Regions from separate parts of the Mesorhizobium sp. M4A.F.Ca.ET.050.02.1.1 genome, predicted to be linked through region 1. Evidence: riboswitches for the same ligand, from Rfam matches in the RefSeq annotation. Region 1 holds a riboswitch; the other holds the start of a gene.
The links. Region 1 has a riboswitch for thiamine pyrophosphate ahead of thiC (phosphomethylpyrimidine synthase ThiC). Riboswitches for the same ligand answer to the same signal wherever they lie in the genome.

Region 1 (4,422 bases):
CTCCGGCCGCCTGTCGGCGATACCGGTGCAGTCGATCTCGTAGTTCGGTACGGTCGCGACAGCGCTGCGGCCGAATTCGAGCCTAACGCCCATGCCGATCAGCTTGTCGCGAAGCGCAAGCAAGACCTTGCGCGGGTCGAGATGCGCCTCCTCGCCGAAGAACAAGCCGCGCCGGAACCGGCCGGCGAGGGCGGGTTCCAGCGCAGCGATCTCATTGGCGTCGACCGGCCTGAAGCCGGATGTGCGGCGGCCGAACCGGTCCAACTCACCGGCATCGCGTGCAGGCGCCACGACCAGGGTGCCCCTGCGCGAGACATGGCCGGGCAATGCTGCGTCCCACCAGTCGGCCGCGCCGCGTCCGAGCGTGAGCACCGCCTCTTCGGCGCTCTCGCGTTCGCACCAGGGCGCGAGCATGCCGCCGGCTTGCCAGGAGGCATTGCCGGCGATCTCCATCCGCTTCTCGGCCACTATCACATCGGTGCCGCGCGTTGCCAGTTCGTGCGCGAGCGTCAGCCCGGCAACGCCCGCTCCGCGGATGAGCACCTTCATGGCGTGTCCGTGCGCTCCGGGGCGCGGTCGACGGGCATGTAAAGATCGCCGCCGTCCTGGTACTTCGCCGCCATGGCCGCGAGCCCTTCCTTCTGCGCTTCCGCGCGGATGTCGTGCGAGATCCGCATCGAGCAGAATTTGGGGCCGCACATGGAGCAGAAATGCGCCACCTTGTGTGCTTCCTTCGGCAGGGTTTCGTCGTGGAAGGCGCGCGCCGTCTCGGGATCGAGCGACAGGTTGAACTGGTCCTCCCACCTGAACTCGAAGCGCGCGCGAGACAGCGCGTCGTCCCTGACTTTGGCGGCCGGATGGCCCTTGGCGAGGTCTGCGGCGTGAGCGGCGATCTTGTAGGTGATGACGCCGGTCTTGACGTCGTCGCGGTCGGGCAGGCCGAGATGCTCCTTCGGCGTGACGTAGCAAAGCATCGCCGTTCCGAACCAGCCGATCATCGCCGCACCGATGCCGGATGTGATGTGGTCGTAGCCCGGCGCGATGTCGGTGGTGAGCGGCCCCAGCGTGTAGAACGGCGCTTCGCCACAGACTGCGAGCTGCTTGTCCATGTTTTCCTTGATCTTGTGCATCGGCACGTGGCCGGGGCCTTCAATCATCACCTGGCAGTCCTTGGCCCAGGCGATCTTGGTGAGCTCTCCAAGCGTTTCCAGCTCGGCGAACTGGGCTCGGTCGTTGGCATCGGCGATCGAGCCGGGGCGAAGACCGTCGCCGAGCGAGAACGCCACGTCATAGGTACGGCAGATGTCGCAGATCTCCTCGAAATGCTCGTAGAGGAAGCTCTCCTTGTGGTGGTGCAGGCACCACTTGGCCATGATCGAGCCGCCGCGCGACACGATGCCGGTGACGCGGTCGACGGTGAGCGGAATGTAGGGCAGCCGCACGCCGGCGTGGATCGTGAAATAGTCGACGCCCTGCTCGGCCTGCTCGATCAGCGTATCGCGATAGACCTCCCAGGTCAGCGCCTCGGCAATCCCGCCGACCTTCTCCAGTGCCTGGTAGAGCGGCACCGTGCCGATCGGCACCGGCGCGTTGCGCACGATCCAGTCGCGGATGTTGTGGATGTTGCGGCCGGTCGAGAGGTCCATCACCGTATCGGCGCCCCAGCGGATCGCCCACACCATCTTCTCGACCTCTTCAGCCATCGACGAGGTGACGGCCGAATTGCCGATATTGGCGTTGATCTTGACCAGGAAGTTGCGGCCGATGATCATCGGCTCGCTCTCGGGATGGTTGATGTTGGACGGGATGATGGCGCGGCCGCGCGCCACCTCGTCGCGCACGAATTCCGGCGTGACGAAGTCCGGGATCGCCGCGCCGAAGCTCTCGCCATCGCGTTGAAGTTTCGAACGCAACTGCTCGCGGCCGAGGTTTTCGCGGATGGCGACGAACTCCATTTCCGGCGTGATCATGCCGGCGCGTGCGTAGGCAAGCTGGGTGACGGCACGGCCGCCAGTGGCGCGCAACGGCCTGTTGCGCACCGGGAACTCCGGCGTCAGGCGATCACCCGAGACGAAGCCGTTGTCCTCGGGCCTGATCGTGCGGCCCTCGTAGCGCTCGACATCGCAGCGTGCCTCGATCCACGCCTCGCGCAACCGCGGCAAGCCGCGCTCGATCTCGGTCTTCCCCGTCGCGTCGGTGTAGGGACCGGACGAGTCGTACACCGTGACCGGCGGTTCGCCGGCGCTCGGATGAACCGAGATCTCGCGCATCGGGACACGCAGGCCCGGGTGAAGTTGGCCCGGTTTGTGGACTTTCTTCGAAGCGGGCAATTCGCCGACAGTGACGGTCGGGGTGTGGGCATTCATGAGTGAGCCTCCTTGCTCGAGTGCAACGGAGACCCAGTCCACGCGAAGAGGAGGAAGTGACGCTTCGCCTGGAAGACGGGCACTGCCCGAATACCGAAGCCGGATTGCCGACCCGCGAAACCTCGCACCGTCCCTACGCCAGTATGAACTGGATCAGGTTCAACGGGTCACTGCGCGCAATAGCAGTATCTCAGCCCCTTGCCGGGACTCCCCTGGTGAGGCGCTTAAGATGGACGATGGGAGGTCGCGCTGTCAACGCTTGCAGCGCTTGCCGCCTTAAATGAGCCCTGCAAGTGGCCGTTGGTATGCGTCAGGGACCGCGTCGAGAAAGAAATTGCGACGAATGCCAGCGCGATGACCCCGAAGCTGGCGGCGAGCGAGGAGATTTGAGCGATCAGCCCCAGCAATCCTGGTCCCAGCAGCAGTCCGGCATATCCCATCGTCGTCACAGTTGACATGGCACGAGCAACGGACGTGCCGCCCACACGACCAGCGGCCGCAAAAAGAGTAGGCACAATGTTGGCAAGGCCGAGACCACACACCGTTAGCGCCAAGAGAGCAACGGTAAGATTGCCGCCCATGAGGATTATTGCGACCACTGAAGCTGCGCAAACCACAGCGCAGTAGCGCAACGTGCGCATCTGACCGATTCGGTTGGCGATGGCATCACCGAACAAGCGTCCCATTGCCATCATCGTCGCGAATGCAGCGAAGCCGTAGGCTCCAGTGCTCTCTGCTGCACCGGATCGCGTCACGATGTAGATGGCGCTCCAATCCATCATTCCGCCCTCGGCCAGCATTCCTAGAAATGCGAGACCGCCAAGCAGGTAGAGATGGGTCTTGAAGACGCCCTGGAGCTGAGCATCCTTCGTCTCGACAGGGGCGGGAGGGGTGTGGATCCAGCTTGACTTGTTCCAACCAATCCAGGCGACGGGAGCAATCACTGCAACACCAATTCCCGTCACCCCGAGGCAGAGGTTCAGAGCGCCGCCGCACGACAGTATTTGACCCACGACCAAAGCGCCGGCCAAGCTTCCAAAACTGAACACGGCATGGAATGACGACATTACCTGCCGGTGCAAAAAACGCTCCAACGCTGCGGCGTCAGTGTTCATCGACACGTCGAGCGTTCCAAACCCGGCACCCGCGAAAAACACAATCACAGCCAGCCAATGGGCGCTCTCGGCATAAGGGAGAGCCAACAGCGCGGCGCCGAACGTGAGCGAACCCAGTAGGCTGAGCACACTGCTTGGAACAATCGTCACCAAGCGGCCGACATTGGTCATCATTGCGATCGCGCCGAGAGCGAAGCAAATTAAAACCAGTCCAAGCTGACCCTTATCCAGATTCATCTGAACGCTGAGAACAGGAAGGGAGGACGCCCAGGCTCCAATACCGAGGCCGCCACCCAAAAAGAAGAGGCTGCAAAACAAACGGCTATTTTGGATGGCTAGCGGGATTGTCGAAAAATCGTTCACTATCATAGCTCTCCGGCTTGGCTATATCGTCGTCCGGCTCCCGCGGGTATGCGGGCGAAGGGGGCGTCGCCGCCGCTGCTGACCAAGCCGGTCTCGATGTGCACCGATTTCGTCCCGATGTCACAAGGTAGGTATTCGGTCGTTCCGAACAATTTCGCAGTCCACCGATCGCCGACGCAAAGCGACGCAAGACTTGAACGCCTTTAGTTTGTGCTGGAGCCAACGCGCAAGGCAGAGCTACTCCATTGGGCTGGCTGGTACGACGATTGCATGGGGAGCCGGGACTCGTGTTCCGACAGATTGTGACCCGCGTGACGACTTGGGCGCGCCAGGGTTGGCGAAAGGCCAGGCTCATCTGTTGGCGGTACGAACTCGATCTCCACGAAGGTGGCCATCTAGCGCATCTCCAGGGAACGACTCCGGCCGGGTTATGTTGCCCGGATTTCCTCTCGAAGCAGTATTTCGCTAGCTGTGCGCATCATCGCGTCACAAATGGTCGTCATGCGAAATTGCTGAAATAAGGAGCAGAGACTAAACCACCCAATAAAAAGGCGCGACCAGCCGCTGCCAGTGGGAAC
Region 2 (4,422 bases), on a different contig from region 1:
GGCGAGCTCGAAGGCGGCGGTGAGGCCGGCGACGCCGGCCCCTCTGACCAGCACCTTCATGACCGCTCACGCCCCTGTGGTATGGGCGGTGCGCCGATCTCGTCCGCCGGCACGTAGAGATCGCCGCCTTCGCGATATTTCGCCGCCATCGCCGCCATGCCCTCTTTCTGCGCCTCGGCGCGGATGTCGTGGGAAATGCGCATGGAGCAGAATTTCGGCCCGCACATCGAGCAGAAATGCGCCAGCTTGTGCGCCTCCTTGGGCAAGGTCTCGTCGTGGAACGAGCGCGCCGTTTCGGGGTCGAGCGACAGGTTGAACTGGTCTTCCCAGCGGAACTCGAACCGCGCGCGGGAAAGGGCATCGTCCCTGACCTTCGCCGCCGGATGGCCCTTGGCGAGATCCGCGGCATGCGCAGCGATCTTATAGGTGATCACGCCGGTCTTGACGTCGTTGCGGTCGGGCAGGCCGAGATGTTCCTTCGGCGTGACGTAGCAGAGCATTGCCGTGCCGAACCAGCCGATCATGGCAGCACCTATGCCGGAGGTGATGTGATCGTAGCCCGGCGCGATGTCAGTCGTCAGCGGCCCCAGCGTATAGAACGGCGCCTCGCCGCAGACGGCGAGCTGCTTGTCCATGTTCTGCTTGATCTTGTGCATCGGCACATGACCGGGCCCCTCGATCATCACCTGGCAGTCCTTGGCCCAGGCGATCTGAGTCAGCTCGCCTAGCGTTTCCAGCTCGGCGAACTGCGCGGCGTCGTTGGCGTCGGCGATCGAGCCCGGACGAAGCCCGTCGCCGAGCGAGAAGGACACGTCGTAGGCGCGACAGATGTCGCAGATCTCGGCGAAGTGTTCGTAGAGGAAGCTCTCCCGGTGATGGTGCAGGCACCATTTGGCCATGATCGAGCCGCCGCGCGAGACGATCCCGGTCACCCGGTCGACGGTCAGCGGGATATAGTGCAGCCGCACGCCGGCGTGGATGGTGAAATAGTCGACGCCCTGCTCGGCCTGCTCGATCAGCGTGTCGCGATACACCTCCCAGGTCAGGTCCTCGGCGATGCCGCCCACCTTTTCCAGCGCCTGGTAAAGCGGCACCGTGCCGATCGGCACCGGCGCATTGCGCACGATCCATTCGCGAATGTTGTGGATGTTGCGGCCCGTGGAAAGATCCATCACCGTGTCGGCGCCCCAGCGGATCGCCCACACCATCTTCTCGACCTCTTCGGCCATCGACGAGGTGACGGCGGAGTTGCCGATATTGGCGTTGATCTTGACCAGGAAATTGCGGCCAATGATCATCGGCTCGCTCTCGGGATGATTGATGTTGGCCGGAATGATCGCCCGTCCGCGCGCCACTTCGTCGCGCACGAATTCCGGCGTGACGAAGTCGGGGATCGCCGCGCCGAAGGCTTCGCCGTCGCGCTTAAGCTTGCCGCGCAGGGCCTCGCGGCCCAGATTCTCGCGGATCGCGACGAACTCCATCTCGGGCGTGATGATGCCGGCGCGCGCATAGGCAAGCTGGGTCACCGCCTTGCCGGCCTTGGCCCGCAGCGGCCGATTGCGGACCGGAAATTCCGGCGTCAGGCGCTCGCCCGTCGCGAACCCGTTGTCTTCCGGCCGCACGTGGCGGCCGTCATAGGCCTCGACATCTCCGCGCGCCGCGATCCAGTCCTGCCGAGGCCGGGCGAGGCCCCTTTCGATGTCCGTTTCGATCGCAGGGTTGGTATAGGGGCCGGAGGAGTCATAGACCGTCACCGGCGGCTCGCCGGCGGTCGGATGGACGGCGATCTCGCGCATCGGCACCCTGATCCGCGGGTGGAGGCTGCCTTGCTTGTGGATCTTGCGTGAGGCGGGCAGCGGTCCCGTCGACACGGTGGGGGTGAGGGCATTCATCTTGAGGCTCCTTTGCTCATGCATTGGAGACCCAGTTCTGTGCCGGAAGGATGAAAAGACGCTTTGGTCGCCCTGCCGAAACAGGACCTCGGGCATAGACTCCCGCGAAGCGCTTGCACCGTCCCTACGCCAGTATGAACTGGATCAGGTTCAACGGGTCACTGCGCCGCGAAAGCCAGCAGTATCTCAGCCCCTTACCGGGACTCCCCTGGTGAATGCCTCAAGTTGAATGGGCCGGTGCTGCTTTGTCAAGCGCCTTCGGGCGCCTTCGGGCGCCTTCGGCCGGTGGCGACGTCCGGCGGCCGGCCGAGCGGAGAGCTCGCGCATGCATCGGGGACAAGTCACGCCCCGTAGACCAGGGCTGGAATGGCCAAAGTCTCATTCGCTTCGTGAAGGATGGAAAAACTGTATCGGCCATGTGCGTCGAGATCGACCGAGTAGCTCAGGCGGTCACGGATGTGGTTATCCTGGTCGAAGGCGACGATTTGCGGCTTCAGCGAGGTGATTTGCACCACGTCCAGGTAGATGGAGTTGCAGATATGATCTGGTCGTCGGGCTGGCAGGTGCAAGCGGCCGCTCTATTCAGGATGCGGCATCGGCGGCGTTCCCGATACCAATGATATCTTGCGGGCAACTTATGCAATCACCGGCTTCGTAAAACCCGACGGCGGCGGCCGTGTCCTGGCGCTGAGGATGTGCCGCTGTTCCAGCAGAGAAATCGCGTGGGCGCGGAGTTTTCGCTCTGCGAGGAAGAGTTGACGCAATCGTTTAGCTTGCTTGCAGTTCGTAGAGACCCGCCTTTGAAAGCAACTAAGCTATTGCATTGATATGTTGGTGCGCGATCGATCGCTACATAGCCGGCCGCCATTATCCGAGTATTGATCCGCCGGTGTTCGTGTTGCCGTATATGGCAATCCCTGCGAGATCGTCGCGGCCGGATCGGCCGCACCCTCTAGTCATAAAAGGGGAAGCGACCGAGAATTCCGCTGCCGAAAACTTCTCTGGCTTGGCTATGCATGCGGTAGATGAGATCGCCGCCTACCGCGACCTGGTCGAGGAAGGCATCGACGCCCAGTTCGGACAGCCTGGTTATCGCAATGCGTTAGCGGCTCAGACTTGCGGTCTCGAGAGCGGCCTTTGGGGGTCACCTCTTTTTTGTTTCAGAGGTTGGAAGACGGCTGCTCGTTACCCAATAGAAATGGCGACTACGGAACGCGATCGATCGCGGCCATCAGGAAACACCTGTCTTCGGCTCAACCTCGACATGGCGTCCGATCGACCGCAGATATACAGCTATCTCGTCCATGAGATGATCGCGTTCGCCGTAGATCTCAGCAATCCTGCGCAGCTGTGGCTCGACGGACCTCCGTTGCGCCGGCGTCAAATCAGCATCGCCAAAGACATATCCCAAGTTGCCAATCGCGCAAATGTTGCAGCCGGCCTCCACAACTGCTTGCACGAATGCCGGAATGTCTTTTTCTTGCATAGTCTTCATGTCGAACCTCTCGTGAATGGCGTGCTTGCGCGCCCATGCTGCCTTTTCAGCGTGTCCTCTGGGCGGCGCAAGCCTTGAGCGTAATTGTGCCGGGCAACCTCGACTATCCCGTCTGCCACGCTCTTTAGAGTCGGTGGGGTCTGGTGATTGCAGGCTGGGCCACTCAAAAGCCTGCAAGAAGAAAGTCATGGCGACCATTGCTCAAGATCGCGAGGGTGCGTGCAAGACCTTCCGTTGGCAGTCATGCACGCTCACCCAGCAACTGGGTATTGAGCAACTGGGTCTCACGTCGCGGGTCTCGTGTGCTTCACAGCCGAAAATAAGGTACCACCGTGGCTATTCTCAAGTGCAGGCTACCTCTTCAGGACACGGCGGAGTGCCTTCCGACGCACCCCTGGTGCAACGTGCGACCTAACGAGACACATCTCGTTCGCGTTCCCTCGACCTTTCTTCGTATTGCTGCTTGCCCTGCGATTTCAGGCCCTCTGCTAGCTTCTCGGCCGCTCTTTGGCCTGCAATGTCACTATTCAAGATCATATCCGACATCCCTGGATGGTCATAACCGTAATGCGCATGCAGTTTCCCTCACGAGCAGCGCCTATCCGTCGATTAGTTCGTCTTCCGGAACCCGAAGCCCTTTTTATCCGGCGTACCTATCCACCATTCAACCGGTATACCTTTCCCAACTTTGGCGGACCATTTACCTCAGGCATGATCATCTCGCGTGACATTTTTTTTTGGCGCCATCATCGCACGTGGCATTTTCTAAAAACCAAGACGTGTCAATTTGTAAAATCAAGGATGCGGCCGCGCCCGTTGCGAGGATTTGCAGGTAGCTCTTCAGCCCCAACACGATGTGTGAGGCGGCGGTGGAAAAGGCAACCGACGGCGTCGACGCGTCCTTTGATGATCGCAAGCGATATGCTTCGTCGCGAGCCCAGATTGCGGTCTCGGGCACAAGGCGAGATCACAGTTCTGCGATCTGTGGTAACGCGAGCCCGCAAAGCGCCGCTGCGGCCACCGCTTTTGGAATCT

Region 2: it holds a riboswitch for thiamine pyrophosphate, as region 1 does, so the genes downstream of both, thiC (phosphomethylpyrimidine synthase ThiC) here and thiC (phosphomethylpyrimidine synthase ThiC) in region 1, are expected to answer to the same signal.

What each region holds. Positions count from the first base shown of each region.
Region 1 is NZ_RZSG01000012.1:14,300-18,721, forward strand. Features, by position in the region: gene thiO (glycine oxidase ThiO) at 1-549, opposite strand, end outside; gene thiC (phosphomethylpyrimidine synthase ThiC) at 546-2,366, opposite strand; TPP riboswitch at 2,479-2,590, opposite strand; gene EOA33_RS02195 (MFS transporter) at 2,591-3,844, opposite strand.
Region 2 is NZ_RZSG01000062.1:3,843-8,264, reverse strand. Features, by position in the region: gene thiO (glycine oxidase ThiO) at 1-60, opposite strand, end outside; gene thiC (phosphomethylpyrimidine synthase ThiC) at 57-1,892, opposite strand; TPP riboswitch at 1,996-2,112, opposite strand; gene EOA33_RS07560 (hypothetical protein) at 2,234-2,461, opposite strand; gene EOA33_RS41490 (hypothetical protein) at 3,124-3,576, opposite strand.